DNA from 4 places in the Skermanella cutis genome. Region 1 is predicted to be linked to each of the others. Evidence: riboswitches for the same ligand, from Rfam matches in the RefSeq annotation. Region 1 holds a riboswitch; each other region holds the start of a gene.

The links. A riboswitch is a leader RNA that binds a small molecule or an ion and turns the genes downstream of it on or off. The one in region 1 is predicted to bind thiamine pyrophosphate.
Region 2: another riboswitch for thiamine pyrophosphate. It lies ahead of IGS68_RS02120 (ABC transporter substrate-binding protein); the one in region 1 lies ahead of IGS68_RS19245 (ABC transporter ATP-binding protein).
Region 3: another riboswitch for thiamine pyrophosphate. It lies ahead of thiC (phosphomethylpyrimidine synthase ThiC); the one in region 1 lies ahead of IGS68_RS19245 (ABC transporter ATP-binding protein).
Region 4: another riboswitch for thiamine pyrophosphate. It lies ahead of thiO (glycine oxidase ThiO); the one in region 1 lies ahead of IGS68_RS19245 (ABC transporter ATP-binding protein).

Annotation. Positions count from the first base shown of each region.
Region 1 covers NZ_CP067420.1:4,122,008-4,125,209, reverse strand. The annotation lists gene IGS68_RS19250 (ABC transporter permease) at 1-493, opposite strand, end outside; gene IGS68_RS19245 (ABC transporter ATP-binding protein) at 525-1,292, opposite strand; TPP riboswitch at 1,285-1,393, opposite strand; gene IGS68_RS19240 (acetoin utilization protein AcuC) at 1,503-2,654, shown strand; gene IGS68_RS19235 (DUF192 domain-containing protein) at 2,714-3,187, shown strand; gene IGS68_RS19230 (class I SAM-dependent methyltransferase) at 3,200-3,202, opposite strand, start outside.
Region 2 covers NZ_CP067420.1:453,248-456,449, reverse strand. The annotation lists gene IGS68_RS02125 (methyl-accepting chemotaxis protein) at 1-1,575, opposite strand, end outside; TPP riboswitch at 1,731-1,831, shown strand; gene IGS68_RS02120 (ABC transporter substrate-binding protein) at 1,888-3,015, shown strand; gene IGS68_RS02115 (branched-chain amino acid ABC transporter permease) at 3,012-3,202, shown strand, end outside.
Region 3 covers NZ_CP067420.1:3,199,707-3,202,908, forward strand. The annotation lists gene thiC (phosphomethylpyrimidine synthase ThiC) at 1-1,335, opposite strand, end outside; TPP riboswitch at 1,406-1,524, opposite strand; gene IGS68_RS15135 (hypothetical protein) at 1,591-2,502, opposite strand; gene IGS68_RS15140 (hypothetical protein) at 2,696-2,920, opposite strand.
Region 4 covers NZ_CP067420.1:549,490-552,691, forward strand. The annotation lists gene thiG (thiazole synthase) at 1-384, opposite strand, end outside; gene thiS (sulfur carrier protein ThiS) at 424-645, opposite strand; gene thiO (glycine oxidase ThiO) at 642-1,853, opposite strand; TPP riboswitch at 1,844-1,944, opposite strand; gene IGS68_RS02595 (S49 family peptidase) at 2,034-2,894, opposite strand; gene IGS68_RS02600 (tRNA1(Val) (adenine(37)-N6)-methyltransferase) at 2,943-3,202, opposite strand, start outside.

The DNA of each region.
Region 1 (3,202 bases):
CTGCCGGCAGGCGGATCCGCACCAGCGTGCTCCAGCGCGACCCGCCCATGGTCCGCGCCAGGTCCAGCCAGCCCGGCTCGGTCCGGCGCAGCCCGTCGAAGAAGGCCGAAGTGACCGGGAAATAGATGATCAGGGTCGCCATGGCGACCTTGGACGCCATGCCGTAGCCCAGCCACAGCACCAGCAGCGGCGCCAGCGCGAACACCGGGATCGCCTGGCTGAACACCAGCACCGGCATCAGCCAGCGCCGCGCCGGCCGGAAATAGCTGAGCGTCAGCGCCGTGGCGGCGCCCAGCACGACGCCGAGCGCCAGCCCGCCCAGGATCTCGCCGATCGTGAACAGGGCGTGGTAGCCGATCAGGCCGGCCCGCTCCCACAGCGCCATCGCCACCCGCGCCGGATCGGGCAGGATGAAGCGCGGCACGCCGGTCGCCCAGACCAGCGCCTGCCACGCGGCGATCAGGACCGCCGCGGTCACCAGGGGGCGCACCATGGGCCGTACCGCCCGCATCATACTGCCCGCATCATGATGACAGCCGCCGCAGCAGCTCGGCCTGGCGGACCAGAAGCGCCGGATCGTCGGCCGGCCGCGGCGGCGAACCCTCGGGCGAGATCGCCGGACCGATCTCCGCCGGCTGCCCCGCCATCACATGGATCCGGTGCCCGATGCGCAGCGCCTCCAGCGGGTCGTGGGTGACCAGAAGCACCGTCCTGCCCGCCAGCAGCCCGGCCGCCAGTTCCTGGAGCCTCAGGCGGGTGATCGCGTCCAGGGCCGAAAACGGCTCGTCCATCAGCACGACGGGACGGTCCTCCATCAGGGTGCGGGCCAGGGCCACCCGCTGGCGCATGCCGCCCGACAGCTCGGCCGGCCGGGCTTGCAGCCGGTCGCCCAGCCCGACCGCGTCGAGCAGCCCGCGCGCCCGGTCCACCAGGGCGGCGCCCACCGCCTCGCCGCGCAGCCTCGGCCCCAGCAATACATTGTCCAGCGCGCCCAGCCAGGGCAGCAGCAGGTCCTGCTGCGCCATGTAGGCGACCCGGCCGTCCAGCGGCTTCCCGTCCTCCGCCGCCAGGACCGTGGGCGGCTCCGGATCGGCCAGCCCGGCGATCAGCCGAAGCAACGTGGTCTTGCCGACGCCGCTCGGCCCCAGCAGGCAGGTGCAGCGACCGCCTTCGAGCTCGAAATCCAGGCCGTCGAACAGCCGCACGCCGCCATAGGTCAGGCGGGCCCGCTCAATCCTTACGCCGATGCTGGGAAGACGGGCCGACTCGGTCGGCCGCACGAGGTCGTGCATGGGTCACTGATCCCTACGCCGGTATCAACCGGATCAGGTTCCAGGGGTCGTCCCGCGTCTTGGGACCTCTCAGCCGACCATCGGCTCCCCCCAGTGAGGTTGGACGGACTATTGCAAGTCCATGACGCCCTGGCAAGGCGCCTGCATACCGAATACGCAGATAAACGCACGGAGTTGACGAAACCCGGGGAGCGGCCTAGGTCAGCTTCCATGCTGAACCAGTCCCAGCCCGCCCAGTCTCAGTTCGCCCAGTCCCAGCCCATCGGTCCGCTCTTCATCGGAAGCGAGATCTACCGGGCCTCCACCTATGGCAAGAAGCACCCGCTCGCGATCCCGCGGGTCTCCACCGCGATCGATCTTTCCCGTGCCATGGGGTGGCTGGACCACCGGGCCTACCTGGACAGCCCCAGGGCGACGCCCGACCAGCTCGCCCGTTTCCACGATCGCTCATATATAGAGACGGTCCGCCGGGCCGAGGCGGAGCAGCGGCTCGATCCGGAGGCGCGCGACCGCTACAATATCGGCCGGCTGGAGAACCCGATCTTCCCCGAGGTCTTCCGCCGCCCCGCCACGGCGTCGGGCGGATCGATCCTGGCCGGCCGGCTGCTCGCCGAGCACGAGGGGGTGATCTACAACCCCGCGGGCGGGACCCACCATGGCCTGCGCGACCGGGCCAGCGGCTTCTGCTACTTCAACGACCCTGTGCTCGCGATCCTGACCATGCTCGACGGCGGGTTGCGGCGGGTCTATTACGCGGACCTGGACGCCCACCACGGCGACGGGGTGGAATATGCCTTCGCCGACGACGACCGGGTGCTGACCGTGTCGGTCCACGAGGGCACCCGCTGGCCCTTCACCGGCAAGGTCGGGGACCGGGCCGGCGGCATGGCCCGCAACCTGCCGGTCCCGGTGGAATTCAACGATTCCGAGCTGGACTACATCCTGGAGAACGCCCTGATGCCGCTGGGCCGGGGCTTCACCCCCGACGCCGTGGTGATCCAGTGCGGCGCCGACGCCCTGGCCGACGACCCGCTGAGCCGGCTGGAACTGTCCAACCGCGCCCTGTGGAACGCGGTCCGATCGCTTGCGACCCTGGCGCCTCGGGTCCTGGTGCTGGGCGGCGGCGGCTACAATCCGTGGTCGGTCGGCCGCTGCTGGACCGGCGTCTGGGCCACCCTCAACGGCATCGACCCGGACGTCCCGGTGACCCAGGACGCCGAGGAGGTGCTGCGCGCCCTGACCTGGAGCCGCCGCCAGGGCCAGAACCCGCCGGAACACTGGTTCACCACCATCGCCGACGCCCCGAGGCCCGGCCCGGTGCGCGACGAGATCCGGCAGGTCGTGGACGCCGTCATGTCCTGACGCTACAGGATTCGCCCAAATGCTTTACATATGGGGCGGGCTCCTGTAGCGACTGGACCATGGCTGCCGCGATCATCCGAACCTTCACCCTCGTCCTGCTGCTGGTTGCGGCCGGTCTGGGTCCCGTGTCCGCCGCGGAGACGTTCCGCACCGACCGCCTGACCATCGAGACCGCGTCGGGCGGAAAGTATCCCTTCGCGATCGAGGTCGCCGAGACTCCGCGCCAGATGGCGCAGGGGCTGATGTTCCGCGAGACCATGGCGCCCGACGCCGGCATGCTGTTCGTCCTGCCGCAACTCCAGACCATGTCCATGTGGATGAAGAACACCTTCATCCCGCTCGACATGGTGTTCATCGGCGCCGACGGCCGGATCGTCAACATCCACGAGAACGCGGTGCCCCAGTCGCTGGACACCATCAGTTCCGCGGGCCAGGTCAAGGGCGTGCTGGAGATCAACGGCGGCATGGCCGCCCGGCTGGGCATCCGTGCCGGCGACCGGGTGGTCCACCCGGCCTTCCAGCAACAGGGCTGACCGGGCTGACCCTCA
Region 2 (3,202 bases), 2.3 Mb from region 1:
GACGGTCGCCGCCCGGGCCGCGACCTCGCCGATGCCCGGCAGGTCGAAGGAGACCAGGGCGCCCGGCGCGGCGGTCCCGGCCGCCAGCCGGACCTGGGCGCCGCCGCTGGAGATGTTCTCGACGCAGGCCGGCACCGTCCGCCCGTCGATCCGGCATTCGGTCTTCAGGTCCACCGTGACGCGCATCGCCCGCCGGCGCTCGGCGAAGCGGGAATTGCGCAGGCTGGAGATCACCCGCTTCTCGATGTTGACGACCTGTTCGACCAGTTCCGTCGTGTTGTTGCGCAGCTGGGTCGATACCGTGGTGGTCAGCCCCGCCTGGGTCGCGACGCTGCCGATCCGCTCGTGGACGCGGCGCACGCTGTCGGCCGTCTGGGTCACGGTCTGGGCGATGTCCTGGGTGACCGCGTCCTGCTCGACCACGGCGGAGGCGATGGCGGTGATGGTGTCGTTGACCAGCTCGACCCGGCCGGCCACGTCCGCGATCGCGGTGACCGTGTCGCCGATCGCCTTCTGCATGGACTGGATCTCGGACCGGATATTGCCGGTCGCGTCGTTGGTCTGGTCGGCAAGCAGCTTGACCTCGTTGGCGACGACGGAAAAGCCGCGCCCGGCCTCGCCCGCGCGCGCCGCCTCGATGCTGGCGTTGAGCGCCAGCAGCCGCGTCTCCTTGGCGATCTTCTCGATCAGCGAGGCGATCGCGCCGATCCTGTCGGACACGTCGGTCAGGTTGTTGGCGATGTCGCGGGCCGCCTGGGACCGCAGGGTGGCGTCCTGGGCCGCGCCGGTCGAGCGGTCCACCTGGCGCGAGATCTCGGCGATGGAGGCCGAAAGCTCCTGGGTGGCGGCGGCGATGGTCTGGGCGTTCACGTCGGCCTCGTGGGACGCCTCGGCGACGTGGTTTCCGTCCTCGCTGACCATGCGGGCGGCGCCCAGCACCTCGGTCGAGGCCGTCTCCATCGCCTCGGCCTTGCGGCGGACCAGCTGGACGGCGTCGTCCAGCTCCTGTTCGAAGGTGTCGGCGAGGTCGAGCAGTTCGTCCGTGACGTGCTGCTCGGTCGTGGTGTGGGTATAGACCGACAGCGCCAGTTCCGCTTCCATCAGCAGGGTGCGGATCAGCGTCGCCGCCTGGTCGGCCGCGGCCTGCCGGCTCCAGCGGTTGCGCTCGATCACCGAGCGGACCAGCCGCTCCAGGATGAAGGAATAGGCCGAGAGGTAGAACCGCGGCTTCAGCCCGACCCGGTGGTGGGCCGACCCGATCCGCTGCACCCGCTCCACGTACCGGGCGTCGATGCCGTCGACGAACAGCTTGTGCCAGTGGTCCTGCTGGGCGCAGATCAGCCGGGCGACCATCCCCTCCGCCGCGATCAGCTCCGCCGTTTCCGGAAAACGCTTCAGGAAGCCGTAGAAGTCGGTGAGGATGCCGTCCAGGTCGGCGTTGACGTGGGGACCGAGCTGCCGGAGCGAGCGTTGCGTGGCACCGTCGATCCGCCAGAGCGCCAGCTCGACCGACGTGCCATGGGACGGGGCCGCGTCAGGCTGAGCCCGCGCGTCGGACAGCTCGCGAGTATTCATCGGTCATCCCCCCAGTTGCAATCGCGGACAATCGGGCGCCGGGGTTGCAACGGCAATGATCTACGTCAAAAGAATTAGGCCTGACGGTCACGGACTCTCCTTCGGATAGGTGGGGCCGAGCCTTGACGGGGCGGTGCCGGACTGTCACTGTCGAGGCACGAAGGCTGGGGTGCCGGGCCGATCCGCCCGTGCTGAGAACATACCCATAGAACCTGATCTGGATCATGCCAGCGAAGGGAGCCGGTGGGACCGACCAAGAGAAGATCGCGGCACTCACGGGTTTCCGTTTCGCACGGAGGAAGGAAACCGAAGATGCCCGCCCGGAAGTCCCTGTTGTCCGCCGCCGCGTTCGCCGCCGCCCTGTCGTCCGCCGCCGGCCCGGCCGCCGCGGCCGACCTGGACATCCCGGTGCTGGTGCCGGTCACCGGCTTCCTGGCGCTGGAGGGCACCAGCCAGCGGAACGGCGCCGTCCTGGCGGTCCGCGAGGCTCCCGAAGGACTCGCGGTGCGGTCGGAGGTGATCGATACCGGGACCTCCCCCGAAGGCGCCGTGACCGCGCTGGAGCGGGCGTCCGGGCGCGGCGCCCCGACGGCGATCGCCGCCAGCATGCTGGGCACCCAGATGCTCGCCATGCTGCCGCTGGCCGACGAGTACGGCATTCCCCTGGTGACCGTCTCCGGCACGGCGTCGATCACCGAGCGCGGCAATCCCTGGGTCTTCCGCTTCTTCCCCGGCGACGGGGTCACCAAGACCGCCCATGCGCGCTACGTCGTCGAGGAGTTGGGCAAGCGCCGGCCGGCGGTGATCTACCAGACCACCGCCTACGGCCAGAGCGGCCAGGCGCACCTGCGCGACGCCTTCGCCAAGCTGGGCGTCGAGCCGGTGTTCGAGGAGGGCGTGGATCCCGGCATCCGCGACATGCTGCCGGTGCTGACCAAGGCCATGGCGGCCGACCCCGACGTGCTGGTCCTGCACCTGCACTCCGGCCCGACGGCGCTGTTCGTGCGGCAGGCGGCCGCCCTGAATCCCGGCGTGCCGATCGTCGCCGGCTCGGCGATGCACCAGCCCTCCACCGCGGCGCTGCTGGAGCCGGCCGAGCTGACGGGCGTCTGCGCCGAGACCTCGGCCTCGCCGGTGTCGGGCGGCTCGCCGGAGATGGAACGCTTCACCGCCGACTACCGCGCCGCCTTCGGCACCGAGCCGGACGCCTTCGCGCTCGGCCAGTACGACGGCATCCGCATGGTGCTGGACGCGGCGGCCAAGGGGGCGGAGACGCCTGAAGCCGTGCGCGACGCGCTGGCCAAGGGGACGTACCGCGGGCTCGCCATGACCTACCGCTCCGACGGCAGGGGCAATATGGCCCATTCCGCCGTGATCGTCTGCTACGACGGGTCGTCGCGCGTTCCCGCGGTGGCGAAGCGCTACGACGTGGCGCCGTGACGGGTGTCGCGCAGCTGCTGGTCAACGGCGTGGCGCTGGGCGCCGCCTATGCGCTGGTCGCCCTGGGCTTCGTGCTGGTGCTGAACGCGACCTCGGCCGTCAATTTCGCCCAGGGCGACCTGGTCATGGCCGGCGGCTTCCTGGCAGTGGCCCTGGCGGGGCTGATTCCCCTGCCCGGCATCCTGCT
Region 3 (3,202 bases), 920 kb from region 1:
GTCGGTGGTCAGCGGGCCGAGCGTGTAGAAGGGCGCTTCGCGGCAGACGTCGAGCTGCCGGTCCATGTTCTCCTTGATCCTGTGCATCGGCACATGGCCCGGCCCCTCCACCATGACCTGCACGTCGTGCTTCCAGGCGACCTGGGTCAGTTCGCCCAGCGTCTCCAGCTCGGCGAACTGCGCCGCGTCGTTGGCGTCGGCGATGGAGCCCGGCCGCAGCCCGTCGCCCAGCGAGAAGCTGATGTCGTAGGCCCGCATGATCTCGCAGATCTCGTCGAACCGGGTATAGAGGAAGTTCTCCCGGTGGTGCGCCAGGCACCACTTGGCGAGGATCGAGCCGCCGCGCGAGACGATGCCGGTCACCCGGCGCGCGGTCAGGGGGATGTGGGCGAGCCGGACCCCGGCATGGATGGTGAAGTAATCCACGCCCTGCTCCGCCTGCTCGATCAGCGTGTCGCGGTAGATGTCCCAGGTCAGTTCCTCGGCCCGGCCGCCGACCTTCTCCAGGGCCTGGTAGATCGGGACGGTGCCGATCGGCACGGCGGAGTTGCGGATGATCCACTCGCGGGTGGTGTGGATGTTGGCGCCGGTCGAGAGGTCCATCACGGTGTCGGCTCCCCAGCGGGTCGCCCAGACCATCTTCTCGACCTCCTCTCCCACGGAGGAGGCGACGGCGGAATTGCCGATGTTGGCGTTGATCTTGACCAGGAAACTGCGGCCGATGATCATCGGTTCGATCTCGGGGTGATTGATGTTGGCCGGGATGATCGCCCTGCCCCTCGCCACCTCGTCGCGCACGAACTCGGGGGTGACATGGTCGGGGATCGCGGCGCCGAAGGACCGGCCGTCCGGCACGGCATCGAGCGCCGCCTGCCGGCCGAGGTTCTCCCGGATCGCGACATACTCCATCTCCGGCGTGACGATGCCGCGCCGCGCATAGGCCATCTGTGTCACGGCGGCGCCGGCCCGTGCGCGTAGCGGCCTGCGGGCGGGGCCGGAGAACTCCTCCAGGTTGGCGCGCTGGCCCTGGCGCAGGCCGTTGTCCTCCGGCTTGACCGGCCGGCCGTCATAGGCCTCGGTATCGCCGCGGGCCGCGATCCAGCCGGCGCGCAGCGCGGGCAGGCCGCGGGCGATGTCGATTTCAGCAGCCGGATCGCTGTAGGGGCCGGAGCTGTCATAGACCCGGACCGGCGGCTCCCCGCTGCCCGGCTCCAGGTCGATCTCCCGCAGCGCCACCCGCAGGTCCGGGTACAGCGCGCCCGGAACATGGACCTTGCGCGACGCGGGCAGCGGCCCGGTGGAAACGGTGACGGTGGGATTGCTGTCTTTCGGCATCGTGATCTCCTGCTTCGATTGCGAGCGGAGATCCGGAATGCAGCGATGGATATGATGAGACCGGGCGCGGAGTCCTCGCCCTCTCCCCTTCCTACGCCGGCACGACCCGGATCAGGTTCAAAGGGTCTCCGCGTTGCCGCTAGGCCGACGGAATCTCAGCCCCCTATCGGGGCTCCCCTGGGAATACGCCGATCCTCAGTGCATCGCCGCCGCTTGTCAAGCCGTGAGTCGCCGTCACGCCCGATCCCGATATCCTCAGCGCGGCGTCAGGAGGTAAGGCCGGCTGCGGACCGCGACCGGGTCGGACTGGAATGTCTGGACCGCGTAGGCCTGGGCTCCTTCCAGCAGGTCCCGCATGACGATGCCCATCGGATGGGAACTCGCGCCGTAGGTCAGCCGCACGCGATCCGTCGGTCCGGCATCGGCGATGAAGTAGGTGTCGAAGGGCCGGGCGACGCTCCAGCGGCAGCCGACCGGGCCGGCCGCGGAAACGCCGTACCGGGTGACCGGGGAGATCGTGCCGGGGATCGGGGTCAGGCCGGTGGTATCGACCAGGGCGGTGAAGATGAAGTGGTCGGGCTCGTCGGGATCGCCGACCCTGAAGCCCCAGGTCTGCATCCACTCCGTCTCGGCAGTCGCGGCCGTGCCGTCGCGGACAGGATCGGGCGATGGCAGGTTGACCAGGAAGCCGGTCAGGAACGTCGGGTCGCCGAACAGGTCCCTGCCGACCGCGACGGCTGCCGGATCGTCGCACGGCACGAACAGGCGGTGGTTTCCCAGCAGCTTGGTCTGATCGTCGCCCATCAGCCACTGGTCGATGGTAACGTCGGGAACCTCGCCCCCGCGGCCTTCCGGAAAGGCTACCATGCTCAGTTCCAACTCCTGGACGATCCCGGCCGCCGACGGCGACCAGTGTTCGGGCGGCAGGTTCAGCCCGGCGGATCGGAAGGCGGCATGGACATGGAAGCCGAAGCTGACCGAGGCGCGGTCGCCGAAAATGGCTGGCCGCAGCCCGCTCCCTTCGAAGAGATCGACTACCCTGGCGGGATCGACGAGGTGATGGACCACGCAGCTGGACAGCGCCGCCTGATGGAACGGCGGTGCCACTCCCGGCGGGATCGAAGGCAACCGGGCGGGAGTATAGAGCTTCCTGGCTGTGGTCGGCATGTCCTGGCTTCCTACGGGGATGTGCGGCCAGGAGAGGTAAAACTTTCGATAGGCAAAACTCCACCTTTTTCTTCCGCGTCCGCATCATCGATCCGAAACGCCGGGAACGACTGCCGGAATCGCTGCCCGGGGGATGGAGACGGGTGACGAAGGCCCCGCCGCGGCCTCCTCCGGATCGCGGCGGGACGAGGTCCTATTTCTCGGTCTTCGCGAGGACGTGGAGCGCCTGCGCCCACAGGAAGTATTTGCACGTCGCCAGCTCTTCGATCGTGTCGATACCGAAGGCTTCCTTGAGCTTGAGCGCGTCGCTTTCGGTCACGCCCGCCAGGGCGGCAGGAGATTGCGACATCAGCTGCTTGGGCGTCATGCCTTCGTAGGTCTTGTCGAGAATCGCCTTCAGGCTTTCGATTGCGGCCATCGCCAGCTCCCTTGTGGAGGTTACAACCCATTACAAAGTTAACCAACAAACCTATGCGCTTACTTCGAGTGACGGCACCGATATGTATATCACGCAAGAAAAATCCAAGGCTTGGAGCAGCTGTCCCGCCCCGTTACGAACGGAAAACTCCGTTTGCCTTACGAACGATAAGACTCCGTCGCCAGATTATTTGACCGGTTCGGCCCATCTTTACAGAATTCGGATTAAGCCGTATTTTCCTGAAATTGCTTTATTCCGTTCCGGCAGCCGGCGACCCATCGT
Region 4 (3,202 bases), 2.4 Mb from region 1:
GCCGTCGGCGACCAGCTCCTCGGTCGCGCGCCGAAGCTCCTCCACGTCGGGGTGGAGGGTCTCGCGGTCGCCGATCACCTCCAGCTTGATCCAGTCCGTATGCAGGGCCTCGCGGGCGAGGCGGGCGGTCAGCACCGCCTCCCGCGCGGTCGAGCAGCCGGCTGTGTTGGGCAGCAGGACATAGTCGGACCCCAGCAGGTCGACCATGCTCTCGGCATAGCCTTCCAGGCTGATGCGGCGGATCGACACGGTGACGACCTCGGCCCCGCTCGCCGTGATGGAATCGAGCATGACCTGGCGGTTCGGATAGCCGGCGGTGCCGATGAACAGTCGGGAGGTGAGCCTGCGGCCGGCGATCTCGAAGGAATCGGGCGGATGGGACATGGGGGTGCTTTCAGGGCTTCGTAACGGGCGTATCCGGCTTCAGCCGCCGGAGAAGGGGCGGACGATCTCCAGGTCGTCGCCTTCGGCCAGGGCCGTGTCGGCCCAGCGGCCGGCCGGGACGACCTCGCCGTTCAGCGCGACGGCGACGCCGCGGGCTCCGGGAACGACCCCCTTCCCGCGCAGCAGGGCGTCGAGCGTCGGGGCCGCCAGCGGCTCGCGCCGGCCGTTCACCTGGATATGCCGGGGGACATGCGGGGTCATCGAGGTTCCTTCCCACTCTGCGGGCGGCCTGGCGCCGCTCTCTTGACGAATCGATCGATGCCGAACGGGCGGATGACGTCGGCGGTCCGCCCGGTCAGGATATGGTCGGAGACGGCGTCGGCGGTGACCGGGGTCAGCAGGATGCCGTTCCGATGGTGGCCGGTCGCCAGGACCAGCCCGTCCAGCGCCGAAGGCCCCAGGATGGGCGCGTCGTCGCGCGAGCCGGGGCGGAATCCCACCCACAGCTCGTCGATCGGCAGTTCCTCGACACCCGGCAGGGCCCGCCAGGCGCCTTCGAGCAGGGACATGACGCCGCCCGCGGTCAGGTCGGTGTCGAACCCGCGCTCCTCCACCGTGGCGCCGATCACCAGCCGCCCGTCGCGGCGCGGCACCAGGTAGACGCCGGGGGTCCAGACCACGTGGCGCAGCAGCGGCTCGCGCGGGTCCATCCGCAGGGCCGCCATCTGGCCCTTGACCGGCCGGACCGGCGGCCGGGCGTCGTCGGGCAGGCCCGGGACCGTGCGAGACCAGGCGCCGGCCGCCAGCACGGTGACGTCGGCCCGGTGCGCCTCCCCTCCGGCCGCCAGCACGCCGGCGGCGCGCCCGCCCTCGACCAGGATCTCCTCGACCGGGACATGTTCGTGCAGGCGCCCGCCGGCCCGCTCGAAGGCGGTGCGGAGGGCCAGGGCGACCTTCCGGTTGTCCACCTGGTGGTCGCGCGGGCTCAGGATCGCCGCGGCCGTGCCGGCGTGAAGATAGGGCTCGCGGCGCTTGACCTCGGCCCCGGTCAGCCATTCGTGGCCGAGCCCCAGGCTCTTCTGGAGGTCGAAATTGAAGCGCAGGCGCGCCACGTCGTCGGCGTTCAGCGCCACCACCAGGGTGCCCTCGGTGCGCAGCTCGACGTCGATTCCGGAGGCGGCCTGAAGCTCCTCGGCGAAGCCCGGCCACAGGTCCTGGCTGTGCCGGTTAAGCGGCAGCTGGCCTTCCTCGCCGGGCTCGACCTCGACCCCGGCCGCCAGCATGCCGGCGGCGGCATGGCTCGCCCCGCGTCCCGCCTCGCCCTTGTCGAAGATCTCGACCCGGCACCCGGCGGCGGCAAGGCGCCAGCCGATGCCGAGGCCGACCACGCCGGCGCCGACGATGGCGACCGAGGGGCGGTCGGACCGCAGGCCGGTCGAAAATTCGGAAACGGATCGCGCTGTCGTCATGGGGGGCTCCCTTCGTCGGCATTATCCGAACAGGTTCGATGGGTATGATCTCAGCCGGCCCCTCGAAGGACCGGCACCCCAGCCAGATTTTCCGGACTCGCGTCCAGGGTCGCGACTATGCGGCATGCCCCGGTATGACCGCAAGGCTTATCGGGCAGCCGCCCAGCCCGAGTGCCGGCGCTACAGGCCGAAGCGGGACCACATCGCGCGGTCCTCGACGGCATTGACCAGGGCGCCCGCCAGATCGTCGGCGAGGCCGGACGGGGTCAGGCCGGACGGGGTCAGGCCGGACAGCGCCGCTTCCGTCCGGATGCGGCTTCGCCACCAGCGGCGCTCGCCATGGACCAGCCGCAGGTTGACCTTTTCGCCGAAGCGGTCGCGCATGACCGAGCGCAGGTCGCCGAGCCCGTCGACCAGCCCCAGGTCCAGCGCCTTGGCGCCGGTCCAGAATTCCCCCGAGAACAGGTCCTCGTCGGTCCCCTTCAGGCGGTCGCCGCGCCGGCCGCGGACCATGGCCTTGAAGGCGTCGTGGATCTCCGCCTGGATGGCCTTCAGCCGGACGATGTCCTCGTCCCGCTCGGGCTGGAACGGGTCGAGCATGGCCTTCCGGGTGCCGGAGGTATGCACCCGCCGCTCGATCCCGTAGCGGGCGATCAGGTCCTGGAAGCCGAAGCCAGCGGAAACCACGCCGATCGAGCCGATGATCGAGCTGGGATCGGCGTAGATCTCGTCGGCGGCGCAGGCCAGCCAGTAGCCGCCCGATGCGGCGACGTCCTCCGCGAAGGCGAAGACCGGCACCTTCTTCTCGTCCGCCAGCTGGCGGATGCGTCCCGCGACCAGGGCGGACTGGACCGGTGAGCCTCCGGGCGAATTGACCTGGAGCGCCACGGCCTGCTGGCCGGGAACGGAGAAGGCGCGCTGGATGGCGGGCGCCAGGGCCGCCAGGGTGATTCCCGGGCGGAAAGCCCCGCCGGCGCCGATGACGCCGGACAGCCGGAGAACGGAAACGGTGGGGGCGGGCTTGCGACCGAAGGCGGTCATGATACGGCGGATCAGCATGCCGCTTAAGATGGGGCGGGCGCCCTGATTTCAAAGATCCAGCGCGGCGCCGTCGCGCAGGATCGCCTGCGCCGCGCCGGTGAAGCCGCCGTCGGCCTCGTGCAGAACCAGGCCGGGCATCAGGCGGGCGGGGCTGCGGGCCCCCTTGCGCGCGGTCACCACGATGCGCCGGGCGGGCCGGCCGGCCTTGGGCCACAGCGGGACCAGGGTGATCCCGCCGAAACGGCCGCGCAGCAGGGAGATCAGGTCGTCCAGCCGGTCGGCCCGGTGGATGACGGTCAGGGTGCCGC